4 regions of the Aeromicrobium changchenzhani genome follow, and region 4 is predicted to be linked to each of the others. Evidence: riboswitches for the same ligand, from Rfam matches in the RefSeq annotation. Region 4 holds a riboswitch; each other region holds the start of a gene.
What was found. Region 4 has a riboswitch for cobalamin ahead of bluB (5,6-dimethylbenzimidazole synthase). Riboswitches for the same ligand answer to the same signal wherever they lie in the genome.
Positions count from the first base shown of each region.

Region 1: linked by a shared signal. The riboswitch ahead of AC2YB9_RS16635 (ABC transporter substrate-binding protein) and the one ahead of bluB (5,6-dimethylbenzimidazole synthase) in region 4 are both predicted to bind cobalamin.
Region 2: linked by a shared signal. The riboswitch ahead of AC2YB9_RS16765 (CbtB domain-containing protein) and the one ahead of bluB (5,6-dimethylbenzimidazole synthase) in region 4 are both predicted to bind cobalamin.
Region 3: linked by a shared signal. The riboswitch ahead of AC2YB9_RS16735 (magnesium chelatase subunit D family protein) and the one ahead of bluB (5,6-dimethylbenzimidazole synthase) in region 4 are both predicted to bind cobalamin.

Region 1 covers NZ_CM172480.1:3,298,611-3,306,015, reverse strand. Annotated here, with positions in the region: gene AC2YB9_RS16675 (VTT domain-containing protein) at 1-304, shown strand, start outside; gene AC2YB9_RS16670 (hypothetical protein) at 301-948, opposite strand; gene AC2YB9_RS16665 (mycothiol transferase) at 985-1,488, opposite strand; gene AC2YB9_RS16660 (HNH endonuclease signature motif containing protein) at 1,579-2,841, shown strand; gene AC2YB9_RS16655 (ASCH domain-containing protein) at 2,854-3,192, opposite strand; gene cobJ (precorrin-3B C(17)-methyltransferase) at 3,189-4,676, opposite strand; gene AC2YB9_RS16645 (precorrin-8X methylmutase) at 4,673-5,338, opposite strand; gene AC2YB9_RS16640 (nitrite reductase) at 5,335-6,210, opposite strand; cobalamin riboswitch at 6,269-6,459, shown strand; gene AC2YB9_RS16635 (ABC transporter substrate-binding protein) at 6,480-7,405, shown strand, end outside.
Region 2 covers NZ_CM172480.1:3,320,285-3,327,689, forward strand. Annotated here, with positions in the region: gene cobBC (bifunctional hydrogenobyrinic acid a,c-diamide synthase/histidinol phosphate aminotransferase CobBC) at 1-1,080, shown strand, start outside; partial or broken gene AC2YB9_RS16750 (NAD(P)-dependent oxidoreductase) at 1,086-1,283, shown strand; gene cobA (uroporphyrinogen-III C-methyltransferase) at 1,290-2,078, shown strand; gene AC2YB9_RS16760 (histidine phosphatase family protein) at 2,075-2,545, shown strand; cobalamin riboswitch at 2,532-2,661, shown strand; gene AC2YB9_RS16765 (CbtB domain-containing protein) at 2,697-2,912, shown strand; gene AC2YB9_RS16770 (CbtA family protein) at 2,979-3,758, shown strand; gene cobT (nicotinate-nucleotide--dimethylbenzimidazole phosphoribosyltransferase) at 3,770-4,819, shown strand; gene cobU (bifunctional adenosylcobinamide kinase/adenosylcobinamide-phosphate guanylyltransferase) at 4,861-5,391, opposite strand; gene AC2YB9_RS16785 (cobalamin biosynthesis protein) at 5,451-6,395, shown strand; gene AC2YB9_RS16790 (cobalt-precorrin-6A reductase) at 6,352-7,089, opposite strand; gene AC2YB9_RS16795 (cobyric acid synthase) at 7,086-7,405, opposite strand, start outside.
Region 3 covers NZ_CM172480.1:3,310,448-3,317,852, reverse strand. Annotated here, with positions in the region: gene AC2YB9_RS16735 (magnesium chelatase subunit D family protein) at 1-1,775, opposite strand, end outside; cobalamin riboswitch at 1,796-1,943, opposite strand; gene cbiE (precorrin-6y C5,15-methyltransferase (decarboxylating) subunit CbiE) at 2,038-3,249, shown strand; gene cobM (precorrin-4 C(11)-methyltransferase) at 3,249-4,004, shown strand; gene AC2YB9_RS16720 (DUF4234 domain-containing protein) at 4,096-4,512, opposite strand; gene AC2YB9_RS16715 (aldo/keto reductase) at 4,674-5,660, shown strand; gene AC2YB9_RS16710 (GtrA family protein) at 5,627-6,076, opposite strand; gene AC2YB9_RS16705 (polyprenol monophosphomannose synthase) at 6,073-6,819, opposite strand; gene AC2YB9_RS16700 (hypothetical protein) at 6,825-7,405, opposite strand, start outside.
Region 4 covers NZ_CM172480.1:1,948,293-1,955,697, reverse strand. Annotated here, with positions in the region: gene AC2YB9_RS09935 (ABC transporter ATP-binding protein) at 1-358, opposite strand, end outside; gene AC2YB9_RS09930 (RecQ family ATP-dependent DNA helicase) at 406-2,523, shown strand; gene AC2YB9_RS09925 (RNA-binding S4 domain-containing protein) at 2,551-2,919, opposite strand; cobalamin riboswitch at 2,959-3,148, shown strand; gene bluB (5,6-dimethylbenzimidazole synthase) at 3,157-3,798, shown strand; gene AC2YB9_RS09915 (spermidine synthase) at 3,809-4,630, shown strand; gene AC2YB9_RS09910 (exonuclease SbcCD subunit D) at 4,643-5,836, shown strand; gene AC2YB9_RS09905 (AAA family ATPase) at 5,836-7,405, shown strand, end outside.

The DNA of each region.
Region 1 (7,405 bases), 1.4 Mb from region 4:
CTTCGGCCCGAAGGCGGTCATCCTCGGCCGCTTCATTCCGGTCGTCCGTACGTTTGTGCCGGTCACGGCAGGGGTTGGCCGGATGAAATACCGCCGCTTCGTGACCTACAACATCGTCGGCGGGCTGCTCTGGGCAGGTGGCATTGTGCTTGCCGGCTACTTCCTTGGCGGCATACCGATCATCGCGGCGCACGTTGAAATCATCGTTATCGGTGTTGTTCTGCTGTCGCTGATACCGGCAGTTGTTGCCGTATTTCGCGAGCGGCATACGCGGGTCGAGCCGCTGCTCAGAAAGATCGGCTAGCGTTCGCTCGTTCTGGCGATCTCGGTGCGGATCTGCTCGAACCGCTCAGGGCTGACGTCGTCGTCGACGCCGAGACACCAGTCCCAAGTGCCATCGGACCACCGCTGTGACTGGTCGTCGTTCGCGTCGACGTACTGGCCGAGCGGTCCGTACTTCAAACTCCGCTCACGTAGCGTCATGCCGTTCTGTGCATCGATCGTCACGAGCAAAGGCGAGGGCTTGTGGGATGGCGGGGCAAGCTCGATCTCCCAGGCTTCGCGGCCGAGCCATGTCGTCCTGACGGCAGGCGCAGTCGGTTTGCTGAAGTCATCGCCTTCCCAGCGGTCGAGAGTCGGTCGGCCAACCAAATAGTCGTAGCCGGGTGAATTTGCGAAAATCACACTCTCGTCCTCGTTCTCGATGAACAAGGGTGCGGCCGGGTCAGACCCGAAAGTCCAAGAGCAGTTCGGCCGTCTGATGCCGACCGGCGTGCCGTCCAGTTGTTCGACCCATACGTACGGCCCCCGCTTGAGGACCCGCAACTTGCCCGCGCGATCCTCGTCGTATTTTGGGTCGAGTTCAAGGATGCCGACGAAGGGCTCCTCCTCGCCGAAACACATGAGGGTTATCAGTTCGGGCCAAGTGGGCACGCGTTCGTCGGTCATCCAGTGAGTATCACAGCGTCGTACGCGGCGCGTTGGCTAAACCAGTCCTTTGACGTATGCCGCCTGCCCGATGTGCTGGAGGTCATCGCTCAGCACGCTGATCAACCGGGCGGCCAGTGTGACCGGCGGGTCCCAGTTGGTGTCGACGATTCGCTCAAGATCGCTATCGTTCAGCCCGGCGACATACGCCAGGGTTTGGGCGTGAGCGGCGTCATAATAGCTGATCAGCTGATCGGCCGTGATGTCCTTGACCGCGGCGACGTCCTCGCTGGAGTGTCCAAAACCGTGGGCGGCGGGGTCGAATGGGAGTCCGAAGTCCTCATAGAACCCGGCAGAGGTCCACACCTGGTCAAGGTCCGCGGCAGCAGCGATGTGGTCGTCCTGAACCCGCGCGAGGTGCCACACGAGCCAGCCGATTGTGTTGGCGTCTGGCCCAACACGCGCGGTCAACTGCTGTTCGGATAGGCCGTCGACGGTCGAATGGACCAGTTGCTTGATTCGGTCGAAAGCATCGGTCAGCAACGCATTGATTTGAGTCATGATTCCATCATGCGCGGTCGGTCAAAGGTTTCGAATGCTGGCCTGTTCGCGCCGATCTTGGCTGTCAGTGGGTACGGCTAGATTTGAGTTATGGAAGCAGTTCTCGACGACCGTGGCGCGGTGATTCTTGATGAGATCGCCGCGCTCGAGGTTGAGCGTGCGCGGATTGAGTCGAAGATTGCCCGGCGTGCGCTCGACTTCTGTGACCTTCGTCGTCGCGAATCTGAGTTTGCGCTCGATCCAAGGATCGGTGAGCTGGAGGCTTCTTTTGCGGCTGATGAACTCTCGTTGGTGTTGCGGCAGCCGACTATGACGGTGCAGCGTCGTGTTGCCGAGGCGCGGCGCGTACGCGGACTTCTCCCACTGACCTGGGCCGCCTGGGCCGATGGTCTGGTCGATCAGATTCGGATCCGGCTGATCGCTGAAGCGGCCGACAAACTGGACGGCAATCATCCGATTATTGAGCTCGACTACCGGGTCATTGGCTATGCCGCGAGCCATACGGTGGCGCAGCTCAAGTCTTGGCTTAAACGATTCGTTGCTCACAACGGGCCGGATAGGGATCGGGTTGCTTCGGCGTTTGAGCGGCGCAGCGTCTACCTCGATCCAGACGAAGACGGCATGACGTGGCTGCACGCATTGATCCACACCTCCGATGCGGTGCGAATCGACTCCTTGCTGACCGGCCTAGCTAAACAAACGCCAGCCGACGACTGTGCTCTTGGCCAGCGCCGGGCGGATCTGTTCGCCGACATTCTGTTAGGGCGGGTTGATCTGGCCGGATCGGCGACCGGCCGGACCCATGGTGGTGCAGTCATTGGGGTGACGGTGCCGGTCACCACATTGGCTGGCCTCGATGACACTCCCGGCGAGTCGTTCGATCAGCGATTCGTGTTGCCTGCGGGCATGGTTCGTGAATTGGCGGCAGAACCAGGCACCCTGTTTTATCGTTTGTTGACCGATCGACTCGGCCACATTCTCGATGTCACCGAAATCGGCCGCTTTCCGTCCGCGAAGCTGCATGTTGCACTCGACCTACGCGATGGGACGTGTGCCTTCCCGACCTGCAATGTGGCAGCGGCCAATTGCGACGCCGACCACGTCATACCTTCACCACGCGGGCCGACAGCGGCAGCTAATTTGCGCAATTTGTGCCGGCGGCACCATCGATTCAAGACCTTCGGCATCGTCGATACGACGATCGGACCGGATGGTCATCAATGGCATCTGCCGGCGGGCAAGACCGTCCGCTCAGGGGGTTCGGACTCCACGATTATGCGACGAATTGGCGGAGAATCGGCATTAGAGATCGATTTCGCCAACTCCATCATCGCGCAGCGCCACGCTGCCTGAATGCTGCTTCGGTTAGCCCAGAATCTCCACAAGCTTAAATTGCTCGAGAACAATCTGGGTCTCATCATCGACCCCGAAATCTGGGTCCTGAAGATAGTCGCGCATCTCGTCGCCGTGCCAGAAGCGTTCATGGCCGGAGTGCCATTCATCGACCGATGCGTAGCCCTCGCCCTCGCCAAAGGCATGTTCCTCATCAACGTCGGCAAGCCGGGTGATGCGGACGTTGGTTGTCTCGATCAGGGTCGAGGACGTTGTGGTTTTGGCGCCTTCGAGAATCGCGGCGACTAATCGGTCACGCAATGGCCCGGGGAAGGCAAACTCTGCGATCGGCAATTCTGGCGGGCCGTTCATGCCGTCGATCGCGGAGTCCAGGTCAGACCCGCCGCGGTCACTCTTGTGCCGCTGGCACCGATGATCAACAGGCATTTCATATCGATTGACGGTGCATCGAGTTCAGCCAACGTCGTGACAGTGAGCGACTCGTCTTCGCGGCCGACATCACGGCCGATGATCACGACGGTCTCCGGTGAACGATGCTCAAGCAGGATTGCCTGTGTTTCGGCGACCTGAGTGCTGCGTGATCGCGATGCCGGATTGTAGATGCCGAGCACGAGGTCGGCCTCGGACACCGCGCGGAGCCGCTTCTCGATCAATGCCCATGGTTTCAGCCGGTCCGACAAGCTCATCACGGCGAAATCGCCGCCGAGCGGAGCGCCCGCCCGTGCCGCAACCGCTTGTACTGCCGTCATACCGGGCAGAACGCGGATTGGGACCTCGGCGAATTCCAGATCCTCAGCAGCTTCGAATATTGCGGCGGCCATGCCGAAGACCCCGGCGTCGCCGCCGGAAACGACAGCAACCCTTTCACCAGCCTTGGCCAACTCCAGGGCATGGCGTGCGCGGTCGATCTCAACCGTGTTGCCACTCGCATGACGTTCGAGGCCAACTCGCTGCGGAACCCGGTTGACGTACGGGGCGTAGCCGATCACATGGTCAACCGTGGCGAGTGCGTCGCTGACCTCGGGCGTCAGCCATCGGTCTGGACCGGGGCCGAGGCCGACAACGAGGAGTTCAGCGGCGGCACCGCTGGCAGTTGGCTGCTCGGCAGGCTCATGGTCGACGGTGCGGGTGGGTACGACGATGATGGAGAAGTACGGTACTGAGGTCGGATCGACATCGCGGACCGGCAGCCAGCGTTCCTCGGCCATCGAGGCGCGCTCAACGTACAACGCATCGTCGAGCCGGCCAGCCTGGGTCAGAGCGGCATAAACGGTGGGGAACGTCCGGCCGAGTTTCATGATGATCGCGCCATCGGTGTCAGCCAGTCGCCGCGCCAGCTCGGGCTCGGGCAGCGTGCCGGGCAGGATCGTGAGCACATCGGTCTGGCGCACCAGCGGGGAGGCGACTGCTGCCGTAGCGGCCGCGATCGAGGTGACCCCAGGTATGACTTCGGTGTGGAATCGTGATGAGAGCCGGTCATGCATGTACATGTACGAGCCATAGAACAACGGGTCGCCCTCGGCGATAATCACAACGGTTCGGTCAGCCTCAAGATGTATGGCTAGTCGCGCCGCGCATTCCTCATAGAAGTCAGCCATCGCCCCGGCGTAGCCACCCGGATGGTCGGTCATTCCGGTCGTGACCGGATAGCGCAGATCTTCCTCGACAACGTTGGCGGGAAACAGATGCGCTGCGATCCTTCGCGCGATAGAGCTCTTACCGACGCCTGAGTGATAGGCGATGACATCGGCCGCCGCGATCAACCGAGCTGCTTTGATGGTGATGAGTTCGGGATCGCCGGGACCGAGCCCGGCGCCGTACAATTTGCCGGTCATTCCTTCTCCTGCGCGATCGCGTTGAGCGCCGAGGCGGCCATCGCCGAGCCGCCGCGTCGACCACGCACGGCCAAGAACGGAATATCCAGCTCGGGGTGATCGATATGCAAATTGATGAGCGCTTCTTTGGACTCGGCCGCACCGATGAAGCCGACTGGCACACCGATGATTGCTGCCGGTCGAGGTGCGCCATCGAGCAGCATCTCCAGCAGGTGGAACAGCGCGGTAGGGGCATTGCCGATCGCCACAACCGAACCTTCGAGATGGTCGGTCCAGAGCGAGGCCGCAGCCGCCGATCGGGTTGTGCCCCATTCGGCAGCGAGTGCCGGCACCCGAGGAGCACGCAGGAAGCACAACACGTCGTTGTCTTTGGGGAGGCGTGCACGAGTCACACCGGAAGCAACCATATTGGCGTCGGTCAGAATCGGAGCACCAGCGGCCAATGCCGCACGAGCTGCGGCGACGAGACCCGGATGAATGATCAGATCCTTCGCCAGGTCGGTCTGACCGGTGGCGTGGATCATGCGGACCGCGATCTTCTCGGCCGCAGCCGGTATCTGCGACAAATCCGACTCGGCCCGAATCGTCGCAAATGAGTCGACGTAAATGGCCGGGCCGTCATCGATGTAGTCGAAATGACGGTTCGGTCGTTCGAGTTTCATGCGGACTCCAAATCGGGAACAATGACGCTGCGCCAGGGAGTGACGATTACCTCAGGACTCGCGAGTTCGGCCACCTCATCGACGAAAGCGGGAGTCAGAACACCGTCAGGTACCTCGAGATGGCGAGCCACGAGGCCGTCAGCCTGGCTGATCCTGCCGTACGGCAGAGGCAACGAGGTGACCTGGGTGCGTAAGTGGCGGGCGTGCCGGTGGTTGAGGAGTTCGGCACCCTGGGCGGGCAACTCATCGATGTGCCACAACGCGGTGTCACCATCGCCATGAATCGAAAGAAACCGGCCCGCGCTGTCCAGCAGCAGTTCAGCCGCATCGGATGGCGGCACGATCGGACCCCAGATGTGTGAGCCGATCCGCAATTGGACCGTATCGCTGTCGACCGCCATGAGGCCGAGGTCGAGTTGCCGATCGACGAGATCACCGCGCCCGTCATCGAGCACGAACAGGAAACGACCGGCCAAACCTGCGAAGACAGGGTCGGCGCATAACAACGCGTCGAGTTCATCGGCGATCGGCCGAACATCGAGGCGGCCCTCGGAGCGCCCGGTAAGCGGCGAAATCATGATGTTGCGGACCAACTCGTGCGAGGGAACCGGCAACAGTCCGGTCGCTGAAATTGCGGCGATGAACTCGGCGGGTAGGCACCCATCGACGTGCTCGATTCCGCGCAACTGCAAGTTGGCGCGTTTGGTCATCAGGATGTTTCCGTCGGCCCAAACAGCCGAAACTTCGGCCAGCGCACACAGCGCCTTAACCGGCAGCGCGCCGCCGATGAGCCGAAGCCGGATGAGGGCCCCATCCTCGGCGATCCACGGCCGGAGAACACCTGGGCAGCGGTCGACATACGTGCGCGTCACCGGCTCATCGTGCCACATCGCACGGTGGGCCGGGCTGGCAGTTGACCGGTCCGCTCTGCTACGTTGCGGGTGCCCTGGTGCTCGGGAAGTCGGTGAAAATCCGACGCGGCCCTCGCCACTGTAAGCGCTGAGTCGTGCGACTCATGCCCATGATTCACGTCATGGGGACCACTGGACAGCAGTCTGGGAAGGTCAGCCGCACGATGTTGATGCGTGAGTCAGGAGACCGGCCAAGGCGCGTCATATTTCCACGAGGGTTTGGAGTAAAAATGCGCAGACGACCCCTGCCAAAGATTGTCCTTGTCGCCATCGCGGGAGGGTTGGTGCTCACCGCTTGCGCGGGCGCACCTGCTGCCGAAAAAGCCGCTGTGAGTGGCGACAACTATCCTGTACAAGCCAAGAGTTGCGACCATACCTCCGCGGTTGATACCAAACCCAAACGCGCGGTGACACTGAATCAAGGCGCAACTGAGGTCGCGCTGGCGCTCGGTGTCGAGAGCCAACTAGCGGGGACCGCTTATCTCGACGACGCCGTGCCGGCGAAGTGGAAGAAGGCTTACGATTCGGTCAAGGTGTTGGCTAAGGAATACCCCGACCACGAATCGTTCCTTGCTGCCAAACCAGACTTTGCGTACGCGTCGTACGGGAGCGCCTTCGATGCCAAGGCGGTTGGAACCCAAGCAGAACTGGCCAAAAGTGGCGTTGCGACCTATATATCGCCATTCGGTTGCGGCAAAGATCATCCGAATGCCGATGCTTCATTTGATTCGGTATGGGCTGAGGTTCATGCCGTGGCCGACATCTTTGGTGTCTCGAAGCGCGCAACTGCGATCGAAACCGACCAGAAGAAGACATTGGCACAGCTAAAGGCGTCTGCTGATGGCAAAGGCCTGCGGGTTTTCTGGTTCGACTCGGGTGACAAGGCAGCATTCGCCGGCGCAGGTGAGGGCGGACCGCAGTTGATCCTCGACGCGGTGGGTGCCGAGAACGTCTTTGCGAAGCTCAGCGGCGGCTGGGCCGATGTCAGCTGGGAGAAGGTCATCAAGGCTGATCCCGATGTCATCGTGTTCGCTGACGCCAACTGGTCGACCGTTGCGGCCAAGCAGACCTACCTGGCCAAGGACCCGGTGTTGAGTCAACTGCGGGCGGTCAAGGCCAAGGCATATGTCGAGATCCCGTTCTCCGAGACCACCCC
Region 2 (7,405 bases), 1.4 Mb from region 4:
CAACTCGCACGCAGTGAACCTGTGGTCAAACAAGCCGCACGGCAAACGGCTGGGAATCTCAAACATCATGGCGACGCCGAAACGGCCGATGGGCTGGTCGATTTTGCCGTCAATGTATTCGACGGCTCGTTGCCGGGCTGGTTCGACACGGCGCTGCGCGACAGCCTGACGCGCATCCATCAATATCCTGAAGCCGGTACGGCCGAGGCGGCAATCGCCCGGCGGCACAGCCGATCATTCGATGAGGTCCTGGCGACCGCCGGGGCCGCGGAGGCCTTCACCCTGATCGCCCGTATCCGCAGCTGGCAACGCCCCGTCGTGGTCCATCCCCAGTTCACGGAGCCCGACGTCGCGCTCGCCGCCGCGGGCCACACGGTCGAACACATCGTGCTGACCGAAGCTTCAGGATTCGTCCTCGACCCGGATGCTATTCCCGCCGATGCCGATCTCGTCATCATTGGCAATCCCACCAATCCGACGAGCGTTTTGCATCCAGCCGACCGACTCCGAGCGCTGGTTCGCCCCGGCCGAATTTTGGTGGTCGACGAGGCGTTCATGGATTCAGTGCCCGCCGAGCAACATTCGCTAGCCGCCAACCGCGTGCCCGGCCTCATTGTGGTTCGAAGCCTCACCAAGTTGTGGGCAATCCCCGGCATTCGCGCTGGCTATATTCTCGCCGAACGTTCCGTCATCCAAGAGCTGCGCGATCGGCAGACACCTTGGTCGGTGTCGACCTCCGCTGCGGCGGCGCTGATCGCGGGTATGAGTGACGTGGCCGTCCCCGAGGCCGCCGCGCGAGTTGCCTCGATTGGGATGCGCAGAAAGCTCCTCGTCGACGGATTGACCGAACTTGGGTTGGCGCCAGTTGGCCCGGCCGCAGCACCATTCGTTCTGGTCAAAGTCGACACGTCGATCCACCAACAACTCCGCGCTGCTGGTTTCGCCGTACGCCGGGCCGACACATTTCCAGGTCTCGACGACAGCTGGATCCGGATCGCCGTACGCCGGGCCGAACGTACCCGCCAGTTGCTTGCAGCGCTCACCCCCATGTTGCTTAAGATTCCAGAGAAAGTCCGGTGAAGAGGGTGAATCGACAGTCATTGGCGGGTCGCCAGGTTACGGTATTCGGTGGTGAGGGGTCTGCAATCGGGCACATCGCAGACCTCCTTGAGCAGCGGGCAATCGTCCTGGTCGTCGCACCGACCGTTTCGGCGACGGTGACTGATCTGGTGGACCGTCGCCTAGTCACCTGGGACCAACGCGAACCTACGCTCGCCGACCTGGCCGCGATCCAATTCGGCGTTGGAGCGGCCCGGGCGCAGCTCGCTCCGACACCGGCAAGCAATGCCGGTCAGGTCATCCTCGTTGGCGGCGGTCCCGGCGACCCCGGACTGCTCACCGTCGCCGGGCGGGAGGCGCTCGAACGCGCTGACGTCATCGTCACCGATCGACTGGCGCCGCTGGCCGCCCTCAAATGGGCCCGACCGGACGCCGAGATCATCGATGTTGCCAAAATCCCCGGTGGTCGGTCAGCGCGCCAGGAGGACATCAACCAGCTCCTGATCGACCATGCCCGCTCTGGCCGCACGGTGGTCCGGTTCAAGGGCGGCGACAATTTCGTCTTCGGTCGCGGCGGTGAAGAACTCATCGCTTGCCTTGCCGCTGGCATCGACAGCCAGGTGATCCCGGGCGTGAGCTCGTCAATCGCCGCGCCCGCGGCCGCCAATATCCCGGTCACCCACCGCAGCCTCACCCAAGCCTTCACTGTCATTTCAGGCCATGTGCCACCCGGACATCCCGATTCAACCCTCGATTACGCCGCGCTTGCCAACTCCGGCGCAACCCTCGTCCTGCTGATGGCGGTACGGAATCTGCCGGCAATCACTACCGCGCTGATCGATGCCGGTATGGACCCCGAGATACCGGCCGCAATAATCGCCGACGGTGCACTGCCGAGCCAGCGGGTCGTACGGGCGTCACTGACAAAGATTGCTGCCGCCGGATCGGCCGCCGAGATCAAGCCTCCCGCAGTGACCGTAATCGGTTCAGTCGCGTCGATCGACGGCTTGATGCCATGATCCTTTGGGTCCGTCATGGCCAGTCGACCTGGAATGTCTTCGACCGCATGCAGGGGCAGGCTGTTCATCCGCCGCTAACCGAACTCGGGCAGCAACAAGCTGTCGCAGTCGCCGAACTTCTGGCCGATCGTGGCGTCACGCGCATCGTGTCGTCGCCGGCGGCACGAGCGACGCAGACCGCCGACGCAATCGCCGCGCGACTCAGCCTCGGCTATGACATCACCCCATTGTTAGCCGAGAAGGATCTCACCGAATCGATCCCCGACGTGCTCACCCGCATCCATACTTTCTTGGCTGGCGACACTTCCGGGAGGATCGTTGTGGTCAGCCATGGCGACACAATTGGACTCGCAATAGGGCTGCTCGCAGGACTTCGCCCCGAGTTGCCAGCCAATTGCTCGATCACCTCAATCAACCCCGAAAGTGGCGCCGTCGAAGTCGTGACTGCTACGCCATTGACCGACTAAATCAGCGCGCGATAGAGTGCGATTGCTTACTCTGAGGAAGCCGGTGAGAATCCGGCACAGTCGCGCTACTGTGAAGCCGCAAGGCCAAGTCAGACACTCAGGTTGAGTTTTCACTCAATGGGACGCGTTTTATCCCCTACTGGAGGTCTCCATGTCATCGGCATCCCCCGCAATCACCCCCGAACTCGAGATTCCTTCGATACCCATCGGAAAGATTGCCCCGTGGGCGCTGTTCTTCGGAATGCTCGCGCTCATCGTTTTGTTCTTCATCAGCGCCGATCAGGGCGCAATCTCGATCCCAGCTGGCAATGCCGTCCACGAGTGGGTCCACGACGGACGCCACCTGCTCGGCTTCCCCTGCCACTGACCCTTCCCTGAGCAACCGAACCCACTTGTGGGTTCGGCCTACTCGTCATCCCTGATCGGAATCATCATGACCGTACGCAACATTCTCATCCGTGGACTCATTGCCGGACTGTTCGCCGGCTTCTTCACTTTTCTCGTCGCCCATCAGGTCGGCGAACCACACGTAAACGCCGCCATCGCGGTCGAAGAAGCGCACTCCGCGCCTGAAGCGGCGGATCCGGCCGAAACTGCTGGGCATCACCACGAGGAGAGCGAAACCGTGGTCACCCGCCACAATCAGCGCACCTGGGGCTTGGCCACCGGAACGATCTCAGTCGGTGTCGCCCTCGGCGGGCTTGTCGCCCTCGTTTCCGCCGCCGCCATCGGCCGCATTGGTCGACTGCGCCCAAGCCAATCGACCGCACTGATTGCACTGCTCGGGTTTATCGCAATCGCGTTCGTACCATTCATCAAATACCCCTCGACACCACCAGCCGTCGGTGAGCCCGACACGATCGGTGCCCGCACCGGCGAGTATTTCGCCTACCTGGTCATCTCCGTCGTAGCGGCTGTCGTTGCAGTGCTCCTCACCCGACGGCTGCTGGCCACGTTGAGCGTTTATCAGGCCGTACTGACCGGCATCGCCGTCTACCTCGCGACCGTGGTCCTCGCCGGCGAGTTGATGCCAACGGTCAACGAGGTGGGCGACTTCCCAGCCGACACGCTGTGGTATTTTCGTCGCGCATCGCTCATCACCCTGGCCACGATGTGGGGCTCGATCGGGATCATTCTGACTGGCTTGGTCGGCAAACTGTATGAGCGAGACGTCCTCTCCAATACGCGTCTAGAGTTTGCTGCCAGCCTGTGAACAACCCGACTGTGAACACTGCGTGGGACGGCGCCACCCCGGTTGCTGCTCCGTCGGCGGCAACCCGGGTGGCGGCGACCGAGCGGCTAGCCGGGTTGGCCACGCCCGCCGGAGCGCTCGGTCGCCTCGGCGACCTCGCAGTCTGGGTCGCGACCACCCAGGGGGTATGCCCACCCGTGCCGGTCGACCATATCCGGGCCGTCATCTTTGCCGGTGATCATGGGGTGTCGGGGCACGGGGTCTCGGCCTATCCGAAAGAAATCACGCCGGCAATGGTGCGGCTGTTCCTTGCAGGTAAGGCCGGTGCCTCGGTCCTTGCTGCCCAGCACGGTGTATCGGTTCGAGTACTCGATCTCGGCGTCGATGACGATCTCGCCGGGGCTGATCCGGCGGTCAGTGAGTTTAAAATCCGCCGTTCGAGCGGTGCGATCCATCTCGAAGATGCGTTGACTGCCGAGCAGACGACTCGAGCACTCAACGCGGGCGCAACCGTGGCCGCACAGGAGATCGCGGCCGGCGCTCAAATGCTAATCAGCGGCGACATGGGAATCGGCAACACCACGCCCGCTGCCGCGCTGATCGCCGCTTCACTCGGACTGCCCGCGACGGAGGTCACCGGGCTCGGCACCGGCGTGGACGAAGCTGGGTTGGCACGCAAGATCGAAGTCGTTCAAGCAGCCCTCGACCGCACTGGCGATCGGTCCGATGATCCATTTGCGACGTTGCAATCGCTCGGCAGCGCGGATTTGGCCGCATCGACCGGCTATATGGTGGCCGCTGCCCGGGCGGGAATCCCGGTACTCATCGACGGTGTCCTCTCGGTCGCTTGCGCGATCATGGCCGATCGCTTCGCTCCCGGCGCCGCTGCCTGGTTTGCGGCCGGACATCGATCACCCGAGCCGGCCCAATCGTTCGCGTTGGAGAAGCTCGGCATCCTGCCGATTCTCGACCTCGAAATGCGACTCGGCGAAGGCAGCGGAGCGATGGCGGCGGTGCCGCTCGTCCGTTCGGCCGCACTGTTGCTGAGCAATGTCGCACTACTGGCCGACATACTTCCTTGATCGCTTCAAAGCACTGTCCCCATTCAAAGTGCTGTAACGCTTCAAAGCTTCAAGGTGCGTCCGGCAACGACCAGCAGGACTTCATCGCACTCGGCGGCGAATCGTTGGTTGACGGTGCCGAGCAAGTCGCGGAACAGCCGGCCGGATCGGTGCTCGGGAACCACACCCATACCGACTTCGTTGGTGACGGCAACCAGGGTCGCGCTGCTGGCGCGCCACGCCTCAACTGCTGCGTCCACACGTTCGAAGACCTTCGGCTCCCAGTCCTCGCGGATCGCATCCCACACGTCAAACTCGTCGAGCAGCGCGGTGAGCCAAGTGCCCAGACAGTCGATCAGCACTGCGCCCTCGGCCTGCTCGATCGCCGAACTCAAGTCATGGGTCTCGACGGTATGCCAATGGGCCGGGCGACGCGCCTGATGCGCGGCGATCCGTGCCCCCCAGTCCGGATCGAGATCGTCCTCGACCGATGGGCCGGGTGCGATATAAGTGACGCTGGCCTCAGCGATCAGCAACGACTCGGCATGGAACGACTTGCCCGAGCGCACTCCCCCGGTAACCAAAACCTTCATTTTGTCTCGCTCATGATGATTTCATCGTATCGGCAAAATTGCCCATTGACGGTGTATGAATGAGCCGATCTCGTGCCGCAGGTTTGGCGCTCGGCTATGCCGCCGATCGAGTGTTCGGCGATCCGACCCGGTTTCATCCGGTCGCTGGGTTCGGCCAACTGGCAACCGCGGTCGAGCGACGCACTTACGCCGATAGCCGTGCGCGCGGAGTGCTCCATTCGCTGGTTCTCGTGGGTTCGGTGGGGCTGGTCGGCAGCGTCGCGGATCGACTGATCCGGCGTCGTCCGATCATCCATACCGCGTGCACGGCGCTGGCAACTTGGGCGGTGATCGGCGGCAATTCGCTCGGTCGGGAGGGCGTCGCGGTCCATCAAATGCTCGCCACCGATGACCTTCCTGCCACACGGCAACAACTGACGCATCTGGTCGGTCGGGACACATCCGAACTCGATGCTGCGGAGATCTCAAGGGCGACGATCGAATCAATTGCTGAAAACACGTCAGACGCCGTGGTTGCGCCGCTCGTGGCGGGTGCAATTGGCGGGATCAGCGGGCTGCTGGCATACCGCGCAGCCAACACACTCGACGCCATGGTCGGGCATCGGAATGCGCGTTATGGCAATTTTGGCTGGGCGTCGGCCCGGCTGGACGACCTGCTCAATCTTCCCGGCGCACGACTGACCGCAGTGCTTACGACCCTCCTCGCGCCTACTGTCGGCGGCAGTTCGCGCGCCGCGTTGACCGTATGGCGACGCGACGCCCGACACCATCCGAGCCCGAATGCGGGGCCGGTCGAGGCGGCATTTGCTGGCGCGCTGGGGGTGACTCTCGGCGGCATCAACCGTTATGGCAACTGGATCGAAGACCGACATACGCTGGGCGACGGGCCGGCACCGACAGCGGCGGAGATCGAACAGACCGTGGCGCTGGCGAAGAGGGTCGGGCTCGGCGCACTCCTTGTCACCATCGCGCGGACCAGTCGAATGCCGACGCGACGTCGTTGACGGTCAGCACCTGCGGATCGCTCGGCTTCCGCCTGACCACGATCACCTTGACGCCAAGTTCAGCGGCGGCTTCCAGTTTGGACCAGGTGTAGGCGCCACCGGAGTCCTTGGTGATCAGCACATCTGTGCTGTGGGCTCGCATCAGATTGCGTTCGCCCTCGAGGTGGTATGGACCTCGACTTGTCAGGACCGTCCAAGCGTCCGGCAACTCGATGTCGGGGACGTCAACGACGCGAATCAGCGCCTCATAGCTGCCCAGCGGACCGGTGAAATGACCCAATGCCTGCCGTCCGGTGGTCAGAAATGGTCGTGTACCGAGCCGCGCAGCAAGCGCTGCGGCCGCATCATGGTCGTCGACCCAATGCCACGTGTTGCTGAGCGGCGACCCGTGCCAACCGGGTCGTTCGAGCCGCAGTAGCGGTAGCGCGGCCCGCGCGCAGGAGGCGATCGCATTTGCGGTGATGCCTTCGGCAAATGGATGGGTGGCATCGACGACAGCCGAGATTTCAGCAGTTCGGTAGTAGTCGATCATGCCCTCGACACCGCCAAAGCCACCGACCCGCAACGCCCCAACTGGCAGCCGCGGCCGCAAAACTCGTCCCGCGAGCGAGGACACGACAGAAACGTCGGCCGCCACCAGCTCGGCTGCAAGTGTGCGTGCCTCGGCTGTTCCGCCGAGGATCAGGACCGTCATTCGCCGGTGCCCGGCGGCAGGATCGCCAAATCTGCTGGTGCACCCTTGGCCATCAAGGTGAGTAGGGCGTCAACATCGAGATGCTGTTCGACCAGATCACCAAGCAGGTCGAGTCGGGCTTCGCGCAATGCGGCGAAGCTGACGTCAGCCGACTCGTAGCTATGCCCGACCGCGGCCGCGACCTCGCCCAGAAACGCACGTCGGAAGTTGTCCGATTCCAAACTTCCGTGCCACATGGTGCCGAACACATTGCCGCGTCGAGCACCGCCTAGGAAATCGTCGTCGCCACCGTGTTCGATGTGCCCATGATGGATCT
Region 3 (7,405 bases), 1.4 Mb from region 4:
GCGGCCAACAACAACCCTTCGGCAAGTGGCGTGCGACCGCCGGCCGGGAGCTCTTGCATTCGGGCCGCCGCGATGTCGATCGATGAGGTTGGCGGCAGCGCGAGGTCAGCACGATCTTGACGGAAGGTGATGAGACCGACCTTGTCGCGGCGCTGGTAGGCATCCAACAGCAGCGAGATGATTGCGGTCTTGACCTGTTCCATGCGTTTGCGTGCCGCCATCGAGCCAGAAGCGTCAACGCAGAACAAGATCAGATTAGACTCGCGACCTTCTTTGATCGCGATTCGCAGGTCCTCGGTGCGGAACGTCAGGCCAGCGGTTGTGCGGCCGCGGGCGATCTGGTGCGGCGCGGCGGCCCGGATGGTCTCGGTCAGATGGATGGATCCGTTCTGGCCACTGGCTTTCTCCGCGCCCGTGCGGCGCCCAGATGAAGTGATTGCGCGTGAACGGCGTCCGGACTCACCGGCACCCATACCGCTGACACTGAACAACTTCGGTCGGTATGGCTGCTGGGACTCGACGACCGACGTGGGGGATTCGCCAGGCCCGCTTGTCTCCGTGTCGCTACCCTGCTCACCATCGCGTTGAGCCGAAACGTTCCCCCTACTCGCAGGGCTTGTGGGGGGACCCCCAGACTCAGCGGGTTCGTTCGTACCCTCGGAGGGTGAGTCGCTCGGCGGAAGGTCAGCGGGTTCGGGACTGTCGTCGGGTGGTGAGTCGCTCGGCGGAAGATCGTCGGGTTCGGGTGGCCCATCCGGCGGGAGCTCCGTGTCACCGAGGATCGCGTCGAGCAGGTCCTCGTCGATGCCGGGCGCATCGAAGGGATTGCGGCGGCAACGATGTGGGATCGACAGTCGAGCAGCGGCGCGAATATCCTCGCGGGCCACCGACAAACGATCGTTCCAGGCGGCATGCGCGACTGCGGTCCGAGCGGTCACGATGTCGGCGCGCATCCCGTCGACATCAAATGCGGCGCAGACTTCAGCGATCTTGAACAACGCCGCATCGGACAGTTCAACCTTGTCGATCAAAGTTTGGGCGGTGCGGATGCGCAATGTCAGTTCAGCCTCGGCCTCCGCATACTGCGCGACGAATCCGGCCGGATCACTCTCGTATGCGATGCGGCGCCGCACGACCTCGACGCGAACCTGCGGATCACGGGACGCAGCGACCTCGACGGTCAGGCCGAAACGATCGAGCAGTTGCGGGCGGAGTTCGCCTTCCTCGGGATTCATGGTGCCAACGAGGATGAAGCGTGCCGCGTGCTCGACCGAAATGCCGTCGCGCTCAACCGTTGACCGGCCCATAGCAGCGGCATCGAGCAGCAGGTCGACGAGGTGATCGTGCAGCAGGTTGACCTCATCGACATACAGAATGCCGCGGTTCGCTCGGGCGAGGAGCCCCGGTTCGTATTCGGTGACGCCAGCGGACAGCGCTTTTTCTAGATGCAGCGAGCCGACGACCCGGTCTTCGGTGGCGCCGACTGGCAATTCGACCAGGCGCACGGACCGTGTCTCGACCGCGACGTCAGCGGCAAATGGGCCGTCGGGAGAAAGCGGATTTGTCTCCCGCGGGTCGCTGGAGAATCGGTCGCCGGCAATAACGTCGATCGGCGGCAGAATGTCAGCGAGCGCGCGCACCATGGTCGACTTGGCGGTGCCCTTCTCGCCGCGAACGAGTACCCCGCCAACAGCTGGCGAGATCGTGGTTAATGCGAGGGCGAGCGCCATGTCATCGGATCCGACGATTGCGCTAAAAGGGTAGTGCGTTGGCATGTGAGGCTCCCGCTCCTAGTGCCGTGGATGAGCCCAAGGCCGGTCTTCGGACTTCCCCGGTTGATGCTCTTTCGAGCACTGCCGGAGTTACCGCAGCGGGCCTGTGCCGGACTCTCACCGGCTTCCCAGATTCTCCTCTTGCGAGGCACCTCGGACTCGTCTATCGCTGGTCACACTATCCCTTGGTCGCACCTGAGGTGAAGAGCATGTCCGATCGGGCCGCTCCAGCCCAGAACCGAAGGGCCAGATAACCTCAACCGTCATGAGCCCCGCGATCACCATCATCGGCATTGGTGCTGATGGCTGGGACGGCCTCGACGCCCCCACCAAAGCGTTGATCGAGACAGCCGACACTGTCATCGGCGGGGCACGGCATCTCGCGATGCTGCCGCTATCGGGTCGGCCGAGGGTGCCGTGGCCGAGCCCGCTTAAGCCACAACTGGAAGCCTTTATGGCCGCCCAGGTCGGCTCGATCGTCGTAGTGGCGTCGGGAGATCCACTTGTCTCGGGAATTGGCACGACCTTGATTGATCTGCTTGGCCCGGACCAGGTCGAAATCATTCCCGCCGTCTCCTCGGTGGCACTGGCCCGAGCTCGGATGAAGTGGTCGGCCGAATCAGCTGAGGTCATCAGCCTCGTCGGTCGCGATCCGCATACGATCCTGCGCGGGCTCGCCCCAAAACACCGGTTGCTGTTGCTCTCCGGTGACGGATCGACCCCCGGCCGAGTCGCCGAATTGCTCGTCGATGCCGGGTACGGAGCCAGCACATTGACCGTGTTGGCCGATCTCGGAACGACCGGTGAACGGCGCGATGAGCAGACTGCGGCCACCTGGGACGGGCCAGCTGCGGACCTCAATATTATTGCGATCGAATGCATCGGCGCGGAGGGGTGTGGTGCGGGCGGACTTGGTTGGGCCGTGGGGCTCCCTGATGATGCCTATGACAGCGCTGGCCAGGTCACTAAACGCGATTTGCGCGCGTCCGCGCTTGCCCGGCTCGTACCGCTGCCGGGGCAGTTGTTGTGGGATGTCGGGGCCGGCGCAGGAAGCATCGGAATCGAGTGGATGCGGGCCCATCCGACCTGCCGTGCGATTGCGATTGAAGCGCGCCACGACCGAGCTGAACGGATCGCGACCAACGCAGCGAAGCTTGGGGTTCCGGCATTGCGGATCGTCGAGGGACGTGCGCCCGAAACACTCCAAGGTCTCGAGCCCCCACACGCTGTCTTCGTCGGTGGCGGCGCATCGATTCCCGGCGTGCTCGAAGCCTGTTGGGCGGCTCTGTGTGACGGCGGCCGCCTAGTCGCCCATGGCGTCACGCTTGAGACCGAAGCGATTCTCGCCGACTGGTATGGCAGATCCGGTGGCGAACTCATTCGGATCGGCGTCGAGCGTGCCGCGCCGATTGGCGGCTTCACGGGCTGGACCCCAGCACGCACCGTGACCCAACTGTCGTTGACGAAGGAATCTTGATGACCGTCCATTTCATCGGCGCTGGTCCAGGTGCGGCTGATCTGCTCACGCTGCGCGCGGTCGCGCTACTCCAGCGGACCGACGTCTGCGTCTATGCGGGCACCTATCTCGACGATGCGGTCCTTTCACATTGTCGTGCCGACGTATTGCTGATCGACACCCAAGACCTTGACCTCGATCAGATCATCGGACATATCGTAGATGCTCACGAACAGGGCCTCGATGTGGTGCGACTATGTTCGGGCGATCCATCGATCTACTCCGCGCTCGCTGAACAATCCCGTCGCCTCGACCGACACGGTGTGCCGTGGGACGTGACGCCGGGGGTTCCGGCCTATGCGGCGGCGGCAGCGCTGCTCGGCAAGGAACTTACCGTTCCGTTGCTCACCCAGTCGGTCGTGCTCACCCGCACGCAGGCGCGGTCGACTGCGATGCCCGACCGTGAAGCATTGGCTAACTTTGCGCGCACGGGGGCGAGCCTCGTGCTGCATCTGGCCATCACGCGCATACGAGTACTTGCCGAGGAATTGGTCGGCGAATACGGGCCGGATTGTCCGGTTGCAGTCGTCGCGAATGCGAGCCAACCGACCGAACAGGTGTTCCGCGGCACCCTTGTCGACATTGCCGATCGAGTCGAGGCGGCCGGAGTTCGACAGGCGGCGGTGATTCTGGTCGGCCCGGCGCTGGACCCCGCCGTCGTTACGGAGTCGTACCTTTATGACACGAACCGCGACCGAACCACCAAACTCCGCTGACGAGTCACTCACGTACGCCGACGAGTCACTCACGTGAGTACGAAAGCGGCCGACAGAAACTCTGCCGGCCGCCTTCACACAACTGTCAGATTCAGTTGGCACCCTGTGATTGCCAGTAGTTGTTCAGCGCGCCGTTCGTCTTGACGAACCACACGATCGGGCCGACAAGAATGAACATCCCTGGGAAATACCAGAGTCCAGTCGTGCCGCTAACCGGTGCGGGCTGACCCTTCTTGGTATAAAGGCCGCCGACTTCACTCGACGTCAGATACGGCATAACGATTCCAACGAAGAGCGCCAGCAGCAAGGCCACGGCGCCGCCGATGCCGGCTCCGGTGTGGCGCTTCATTTCGCTGTGGGTCTTGAAAAACCAGACGAGTGAATAGATGCCGAGGGTGACGATGAGCAGCAGGATGCAGATGCCGGTGCTTCGAACTTTGCCCACTTCGCCCGTGCCAGCGAAACCAGCCGGGGTCGGCTGCTCCGTATAGATGTTGTCTGTTGTCATGGTGAGGTGGTTTACCTTCGTGTTAGTTGGTCGGTGCTGCATGCACCGACCTCGGCTCCGAAGACTAGTCGCTTCTGACGTCGCCCGTGCCGCTTTCGAAACAAACCGAGCAATCCATGGCGGGGTATGCAGATATTGGTGCACGGATCATGCTGGACGGTATGAAGACAATTGCATGGGGAAGCCAGGGACTCAACGCCTCGATCGAAGGGCTCGGCGCGATGGGGATGAGCGCGTTCTATGGCGGGCGTGATGATGCGGAATCGGCCGCGACGCTCAATCGCGCGCTCGATCTTGGCGTCAATCTCATCGATACCGCAGAGATCTACGGGCCGTTCCTCAACGAACAGCTCATCGGTCAGACGCTGGGTGGTCGGCGGGACGAGTTTTCGATCGCGACGAAGTTCGGCGGCGAGATCACTGATGATGGTGAACGCGGGGCTGTTAACGGCAGCCCTGAGTATGCGCGCAAGGCTCTTGAACGTTCGCTGCGACACCTCGGCACTGACCACATCGAGCTCTATTATCTGCACCGCGTTGACCCGACCCGGCCGATCGAGGAGACGGTTGGTGCGATGGCCGAGTTCGTACAGGAAGGCAAAGTGTGCTTCCTTGGCGTCTCCGAGGCTGCGCCCGAAACGATCCGTCGAGCGCATGCGGTTCATCCGCTGACGGCAGTGCAGACTGAATATTCGTTGTTCGAGCGGTCGCCGGAAACCAATGGCGTGTTGGACACTGTGCGGGAACTAGGCATCGCGTTCGTTGCATATTCACCGATCGGCCGCGGCCTGCTGTCAGGACAGATCGCGAGTGCCAACGATCTGGAAGATGCGGACAGCCGGCGGAACTCGCCACGCTTCAGCGATGACAACATCGCCGCCAACCTCAAGGTGGTTGACAAGGTTCGTGAGCTCGCCGATGCGAAGGGCATCAGCCCGGCCCAGTTGGCGCTGGCCTGGGTGCTCAACCAACCCGGCGTCGTCGCGATCCCGGGCACCAAACGGCGTACTTATCTCGAGCAGAACATCGCCGCGGCCGAGCTGGAATTGACCGCAGACGACTTGTCTGCGCTGGACGCGGTGGCACCGGTCGGCGTTGCTTCGGGTGCGCGCTATCACGAGGCGGGTATGCGTACGGTCAACATCTGATCGGTGACCTGAGGCTGAGCAAAGACCCACTTCTTGTAGGTCCAGAAGCGGAACGCTGTGCCCAATGCCAGCCCGATGACATTCGCCGAGATATTGTCGGCGAACCGGCTGGTCAAACCCATGAGATCGTGCGACACGGTCAAGGTGACGACGGAGAAGCCAAGCCCGATCGCGTTGAACAACACGAACAGTGCCACCTCACGAGCACGATTTGCACTGTCGCCGCGCCAGGTGAAGAGACGGTTGCCGATATAGGTCACCACCATGGCCAGGATGACAGCGAGGATCTTTGAGACCGACGGGTCCAGCGTGGCGAGCACCGGCAAGTTTCGAAGTTCGTTGAATGCCGCGACGTCGACGACATAGCCGGCGCCGCCGACCGTGAGGAAGGAGAAGACCTCGGGGGAGAGTTTCATCGCCCGGCCACCGCCGGCCTCGACTGCCGCAGCGCTCGACCGAGGATCTCATCCCAGCGCCAGAACAACACCCGGACAAGCGCCTCGCGGACGATTGAGCCGGTCATCTTCGAGCTGCCGTCGGTACGATCGGTGAACGTGATCGGCACCTCGGTGACCTGCAATCCAAGTCGGCAGGCGCGCCATGTGTTCTCGATCTGGAAGCAGTAGCCATTGGACGCGGCGTCGATCGCTCCAAGCCGCACGAGCGCTTCGAGCCGGAACGCTTTGAAGCCAGCCGTCGCATCTTTGACGGGAAGCCGCAGCATCAGCCGGACATACAGGTTGCCGCCGGCCGAAATCAACCGGCGATGCCACGGCCAGTTCTGAACGCCACCGCCAGCGACATAGCGCGAACCGATAGCGACATCGGCGGTGTCGAGCGCGTCGAGCAGCGCCGGAATTCGGTCGATCGGATGGGAGAAGTCGGCATCCATTTGGACGACACGATCGAAGCCCCGGATTTCGGCCCAGGCGAAGCCAGCGCGATAGGCCGCGCCGAGCCCGTCTTTCGTGCTGCGGCTGAGCAGGTTGATGTGGCGGCCGAAGTCGGGATGGCCGGTCACGAGCGCGGCGGTCCCATCTGGGCTGCTGTCGTCGACGATCAAAATCTGGGCCTCCGGTACGGTCGCGCGAACGTCGGTCAGCAGCCGGCTGATGTTGAGCGCCTCGTTGTAGGTCGGGATGACGATGAGTGTGGCCATGGCAGTTAGCCCTTCGTGGTGGGAGGTACGAGCGGGTGCTCAGAGCAATAAGTCGTTGTCGGTAGCGGTGGCCGGGTGATGCCGTTGTGGAGATAAATGGTTCGGCCGCAGATATGGCCAAACCGGTGGTAGTCGCTCCGGACGGTGGCCACTAAACCCGTGCTATCGACGCCCCAGGAATGGACGTGTTTCCAGGTCACAAACCACGTGGGGGCATTCGGGCCCGAGAGAACTCGGCCGAGGTCATGCAACTGTGGATCGAGGGTCTTGACCGGCAGGCTCCACAAATACGGATACGGCGAGGCAAGATTCGCCGCGAAGTTGACATTGGCATGGCCATAGACCGTAACGAGAGTGTCGCTCCTGTTGGCCGAGGACGCGATCGCCCTACCGACAGTGATAGCTCTGCTCGGCTGGCCAGCCGTCGGTAATGCTGTATGCCAACTCATCACCGTCGAGAGGACGACGAGCACTACGAGTGGTCGGACAAGCCATTGATGCCTAGCGATCAGTACGCCGGTGATGATCGCGACGGGTGCGATTAGTTGGATCAAATAGTGCGTCCAGTAGCTACCGCCGAACGCAA
Region 4 (7,405 bases):
AGCGCGGACTAGTCTCGGTGGTGCCGAGTACCCCGGTCAGCACGATCTCCTCGACGCTCAGGTCCGAGCGCAGCGGGTGGCGGGGATTAACGAATCCAATCAAGCCGCGAAGCGCGCGCATGTCGACCCGGCCGAGTTGGTTGCCCAGCACTGTGACGGTCCCACGAGTCGGGTGATTGACCGCGCCGCAAAGATTCAGCAACGTCGTTTTGCCCGCACCATTGGGGCCGAGCAGCGCCCAATGCTGGCCAGCCTCGACCCGCAGTGACACAGCATCAAGGATTAGTTGATTGGCGCGGACAAAATCGACCGAATCCACGTCGAGGACCGTATGCGGTTGTGCGGAGGAGGTACCCATGATTGATCAATCGTAGGCCTGTCGGTGCTGGCTGACAGACTGCCTGCATGGATCGCAACGACATAGACACCCGCACCGCCGCCCTCGCTGCACTGAGGGTTTTGACCGGCCGTGACGATGCGGTGTTCCATGACGGCCAGTTCGAAGCGATTGCGGCCCTCGTCGACGACCGCCGTCGGGCATTGGTCGTTCAACGGACCGGTTGGGGCAAATCTGCGGTCTACTTCATCTCAACATTGCTGTTGCGCCGCGCAGGCGCGGGACCGACATTATTGGTGTCGCCGTTATTGGCACTCATGCGTGATCAAGTAGCGGCTGCCGAACGCGCGGGAGTGCGCGCAGTCGCAATCAATTCAGCCAATCAACATGAGTGGGATGACGTCCGATCCCGGCTCGCCGCCGATGACGTCGATATCTTGTTGGTGTCGCCCGAACGGCTCAATAATCCACGTTTCCGCGACGAGCAATTGCCCGATTTGGTTGCCCGCATCGGCATGCTGGTCGTCGATGAAGCCCATTGCATATCGGACTGGGGCCATGATTTTCGCCCGGACTACCGTCGCTTAGCCGAGCTGATCGCTGGCCTGCCGAAGGCCGTCCCGGTTTTGGCCACGACAGCGACCGCGAATGAACGTGTTGTGACTGATGTCGCCGAACAACTCGGTAGCGCCGATGGCGATGTCCTGACTATCCGTGGTTCGCTGGCCCGCACATCGCTGCGACTCGGTGTGCTGCGTCTTGATGACTCGCGGCAACGCCTGGCCTGGTTGTTGACACATCTGGACGAGCTGCCCGGCAGTGGCATCATCTATTCGTTGACGGTAGCTGCGGCCGAGGACACGGCACGTCTGCTGCGCGAGGCCGGCCACGCAGTGCGCGCTTACACCGGGCGGACCGATCCGGACGAGCGGCAAGAGTCTGAAGGCATGCTTAAGGCCAATACGCTTAAGGCGCTCGTCGCGACCAGCGCGCTCGGTATGGGCTTCGACAAGCCAGATTTGGGTTTTGTCATTCATCTGGGTGCCCCCTCGTCGCCGGTTGCCTATTACCAGCAGGTGGGTCGCGCGGGCCGCGCCACCGAAAACGCCGATGTGCTGTTAATGCCCGGTCGTGAGGACCGCGACATCTGGACCTATTTCGCCACGTCGTCGATGCCCGATGAGGACAAGGCCGCCCGAGTGCTCGATGCGCTCGGCGACCAGCCGATCTCCACTCCGGCGCTCGAGGCACGAGTCAACCTTCGACGCACGCCACTTGAGTTGTTGTTGAAGGTTCTCGACGTCGACGGCGCGGTGCGCAAGATGCAGGGCGGATGGGTCGCCACCGGTGAGCCTTGGGTCTACGACGCCGATCGTTATGCGCGTATTGCAACGGCCCGATTAGCCGAACAACAGTCGATGCTCGACTACGAAAACACCAGCAACTGCCGTATGCAAGCACTCCAGCGCGATCTCGACGATCCCACTGCCGCACCGTGCGGCCGGTGTGACAGCTGTGCTGGCATCTGGTTTCCCACTGACGTTGCGGCGACGGCGACGTCGACCGCGGGCGCGGCGCTGGACCGGGTCGGCCTCGTGATCGAACCGCGGGCACAGTGGCCGACCGGGGCCGAACGGCTCGGTGCCCCAGTCAAGGGCAAGATCCGACCCGACGAACGTGCCGAGCCAGGTCGCGCCTTGGCACGATTGACCGATCTGGGTTGGGGCGCTGCGCTCCGCGAGACTTTTGCCGCAGGAGCAGAGGACATATCGGCCAGTGCGGTGATGTTGGATGCCTGCATACGCGTATTAGCTGGCTGGAGCTGGAGCGAACGTCCGACCGCGATCGTCCAGATGCCCTCGCGGCGTCACCCGAAGCTGATCACCTCGGTTGCGGAGTGGCTGTCACAGCGCGGCCAGTTGCCATTGATTGGGACGCTCAGCCCAATCGGTGACGGGCCAGTCGGTGAGTCGGGAGGCAACAGCGCCTTCCGATTGGCCAACGTGTGGGATCAGTTCACCATCGGGCCTGAGCTTGCCGAGAGCCTCGCAAGGCACGCGGGGGAGCCGATCCTCTTGATCGATGACCGAGTGGACAGCCGCTGGACGATCACGGTCGCGGCTCGGCTGCTCCGTCAACAAGGTGCATCGGCAGTTCTGCCATTTGTATTGGCATCAGTGGCCTGAACCGGTCAATGCCTGAACTTAGCGAGCTCAGCGGCCGCGAAGCCGTTCGATCAGACGTCGGTCGCGCTTCGTTGGCCGCCCGGCGCCGCGATCGCGGGTCGGAACTGATGGACGCTCTTCGTTCGGCGGAAGCGCCGGGGTGTGATCGTCGAAGCAGGTGACTGCGAGCGGTGCGCCGACTCGCTTGGTCAGGAGTTTCGTCACGACTAGGGTCCGCTCGCGGTCGCCGGTGAGCGCTTCGATCCGGTCGCCGATCTTGACCGCCTGCGACGGCTTAGCCTTCTTGCCGTTCAGCCGGATATGTCCGGCCTTGCACGCGGTCGATGCTGCCGAACGGGTCTTGTACAACCGCACGGACCACGTCCAGACGTCGACCCGCACCGAACTCAACTCCATACCCGGACTCTACGACGTCGCCCCATGAGTAGGATCTTTGCTGGCAACAACCTGCGAGGTGCTCCGCAAGGAGAGAATCGGAAAGCCGGTGTGAATCCGGCACAGGGCCCGCTACGGTGATCTCGAGTCGCCGGTCACGCGTTCACGCAGCCACTGGACCTCGGTCTGGGAAGGCGACCGGCCGATGTTGACGGGAAGTCCGGAGACCGGCCTCGCATCGATCTGTGCGGGAGCCCTATGAATACCGAAGCCCTCTACGACATCATTTCTCGACGCCGGGACGTACGCGCCGAGTTCACTGGCACGCCGCTTGAGGAGAGAACGCTGCGACGTGTGCTCGCGGCGGCCCACGCGGCGCCCAGCGTTGGACACAGCCAACCCTGGGACTTTGTCCTGGTGCGCGACCGGGAGACCCGCCAACGGTTTCGCGACCACGTCGAGGCCGAACGTCGCAGCTTTGATGAAAGCCTTGATGCCGAGCATCGCCGAACGTTCGCAAAAATCAAGGTCGAGGGAATCATGGAATCGGGGTTGGGGATCGTCGTGACCTATGACGCAGGTCGGGGTGGAAGCCACATCCTGGGACGGCATGCGATTGCCGATGCCGGACTCTATTCAACTTGCCTGGCCATCCAGAACCTGTGGCTGGCGGCAACTGCCGAGGACCTCGGGGTCGGCTGGGTCTCGTTCTACCGTGAGCCATTCCTGGCCAATCTCCTCGGCATCCCCGACGGCATTCGACCGCTTGCATGGTTATGTGTCGGCAACATCACGCAACTCCAGGACAAGCCCGATCTCGAGCGACATGGGTGGCGGCAGAAACGCCCGCTCGAAGCCGCTATCCACTTCGAGCGATATGGCGCGGTTGCCGCCGACTAGAGTGACCGGCGTGCCAAACGACGATTCTGATTTCACGCTCGAGGCCGATTGCGACCGTGGGACGGGCTACCTGCTCAAGGTGGGACAAACCGATCAGTCATATGTCGATTTGGACGATCCAGAGTGGCTTGAATTCGACTACATCCAGCGGATGGCAGATGCGCTTGAGGCATTCGATCCGGAGCGCCAGCCGATTCGCGTAATTCATATCGGGGGAGCGGGCATGACTTTGGCGCGATATGTCGCAGCGACCCGGCCGAAGTCGCCGCAGATTGTGCTTGAACCCGATGAGGCTTTGACCGCCTTCGTTCGTGAACAATTGCCGCTGCGCCAACGCTCAGGCATTAAGGTGCGCGGCATCGACGGCAGAGCCGGGCTCGCTGCGATGCGCGCCGATTATGCGGCTGTCGTGATTCTCGATGCCTTCGATGGTGCCCGCGTGCCAGCGGAGTTGACGACCGTCGAAGCGCTCGCGCAGGTTGCAGCCGTCCTGCAACCGGGCGGAATGTTTCTACTCAACCTGGCCGATCGCGCCCCATTCGACTATCTACGAAGAGTGCTCGCCGGGCTTCGAGGCGAGTTCGCTCAGCTGATGTTGAGTGCCGAACCGGCCACGTTCAAGGGGCGTCGCTTCGGCAACGTCCTCGTATGCGCTGCCGATGTTGAACTGCCCAGCGCTGAGTTGGCGCGCAAGGCAACGCGTTCGGCATTTCCATATCGGGTGATTGCGGGCGCCGAAGTCGACCGTGCCTTCGCTCGCGCAACGCCATTCACCGATCAGGACTCGGCGCAGTCGCCCGCACCGCCGGGCGGCAAGGCCTTCTTCTCCTGACACCTTCTTCTCATGACGCTGTCGGTGGCACCCATTACCGTGAGCGGTGTGAGAATCCTGCATACCTCCGACTGGCACCTTGGCCGTACATTCCACGGTGTTGACCTGCACGACGACCAGAGCGCATACGTCGACCATCTGGCCAGCGTCATTGAGGAGCACGAGATCGATGCGCTGCTCGTGGCTGGCGACGTCTACGATCGCTCTGTTCCGTCAGTGCAGACAGTCCGATTGCTCGCATCGGCGCTGGTTCGACTGAGCCAGCTGACGACGGTGATTTTGACGCCGGGCAACCACGACTCATCGATACGACTCGGCTTCGCCGCTGAACTCATGAACGATAACCTGAAGATCCTGGCTGACACCTCGAACATCGGTGAGCCGGTCGTCCTCGGCGACGGTGCCGTTTGTGTCTACGGGATTCCCTATCTTGATCCAGATGCAGCGCGGGTATCGCTCGTGGCCGATGGGGCCGAGCTGCCAGCCCGCTCCCATGAGGGAGTGCTGACGGCGGCCATGACCACAGTTCGCGCCGACCTTGCCGGGCGCGACGGCAAGCCGACGGCGATCGTCATGGCGCACGCCTTTGTGGCTGGCGGCGAGGCCAGTTCGAGCGAGCGTGACATCAAAGTTGGTGGTGTCGACGTCGCCCCATCGGGAGTTTTCGATGGCGTCGACTATGTTGCGCTCGGCCACCTTCACAGCCCACAGAAGATCACCGCACGTCCCCGCGGTCCGATCGTGCGCTATTCAGGCTCGCCGCTTGCCTACTCCTTCTCCGAAGAAGGGCGAATCAAGTCATCGACGCTGCTCGACATCGACGACAACAAAATTGTGGTGACGCTCATCCCCACGCCCGTACCTCACCCGATCAGGACAATCAGTGGGTCCATGGCGGAGGTTCTCGACCCCGACAAAGATGAGCTCGACAATGCCTTTCTTCGCGTGCGCATCACTGACACCGCCTATCCCGATGGCATGTATGCCAAGGTCAAAGCCCGCCACCCCGGTGCGGTCGACATCCAACATGTACCCGCTGAGCCGGGCCAATACGTCTCTGCACCGAAGATCGATTCATCGACCGATCCGATGGATGTCCTCAAAGAGTTTGTGACCTATGCGACCGGTGTGGCGCCGTCGCCAGCGGAGATCGACGTTCTCCAGACGGCCTATGACGACGTTCGATCGACGAAGCGGAGCGCCTGATGCAGTTGCACCGGCTCAGCTTTCAAGGCATCGGTCCTTTTGCTGGGGCTTTCAGCATTGATTTCTCCGAATTCGGCAGCAGCGGCATCTTTTTGCTCGCCGGGCCGACTGGAGCGGGCAAGTCGACGATCATCGACGCGATTGTCTTCGCCCTTTACGGCACGCCAGCCAGCTCGGAGGCGAGTGATGAGCGTCTGCGTTCGCACCATGTTGACCCTGCGACGACGTCCTTCGTCGAGTTGACGTTTGAGACCAATGCGGGCATTTTTCGCATCCACCGCACCCCGAGCTATCAGCGTGCCAAGAAGTCTGGCACTGGCACCACCCGGCAGAATGCCACCGCCCGACTCATCAAGATCGATGCGGTCGACGACCTCGACGGGGGCACAATTCTAAGCGTCAGCGCCGCCGAAGTGGGGGGTGAGATTCCGCGGATTGTGGGGCTGACCAAGAAACAGTTCGTGCAGACCGTGGTCTTGCCACAGGGTGAGTTCGCAGCGTTCCTTCGCGCGAGTGGCGAAGAGCGACGCGGCGTCCTGCAATCAATCTTCCGGACGCAGATGTATGACGAGATTGCCCAGAAACTAATTTCTGGCCGAAAAACAGCCCGCAAAGAGGCGGAATCGGCAAGCCAGCTGATCAACACGGCAGCCAAATTATTTGTCGCGGGCGCCGGCGATGAGATCGATGATGAGAACTTCGCCGAATTCGACGATCCGGCCGACCTTGTGGCCCGCTGCCAGGCATTCGTAGCTGGTTATGAAGAGAGCCTTCAGACGAAACGGGCCAGTCGTGATGCGGCCGTCGAGTGGCAATCCCAGAGCGCCGATCGACATCAGAATGAGTTGAAACTGGCCGAACGCCTGGAGCGTCGCCGTTCGTTATTGGCCCGGCAGACCGCGTTGGCGGGTCACCGCCCCACAATCGACGTCGACGCCACACGACTCAAACTGGCACAACGCGCCGTCGGGGTTCGTTCGGCGCTTCACGCCGAGGCTGGAGCCGAAACGGTGGCCGTCAAAGCCGAATCGGATCTGGTGGCTGCGCAATCAAACTTTGGGGCCGACGCCGACCAACAAACGCTCTCCTCGGTGGTGGCGAGGATCGAAGCGATCGTGACCGAAAGGAGCACGATCGCCGCGCTGTTGCCGATCGAAGTAACATTTGCCTCCCGTGAGGACGCAATAGCCGCATCGACCGCGCGAGCGGCCGAGTTGAATTGTGAAATCAACACCCACACGGGGGCAACGGTGGATCGACCACTGAAACGGTCGGCCCTGATCGGTTTGATTGATGTTGCACGCAAAGCCGGTGATGACCTCGCGCTGGCGAACACTGCGCTGGCGCAAGCCACCGCAGTCCGAGCGGCCCTCGACCGGCTCGATGCCATGAATGCCGAAGGCGTCGGCCTGCGCGCTGGAGTTGCGACACTACTCAGTGGAGCGAGCGCAGCCCAGCAACATGTGCACGATCTGCGGCAATGTCAGTTGGCTGGGATGGCCGGTGAGCTCGCGCTCGATCTGCGACCAGATTCGCCGTGTCCGGTATGTGGATCGCTGCAGCACCCGA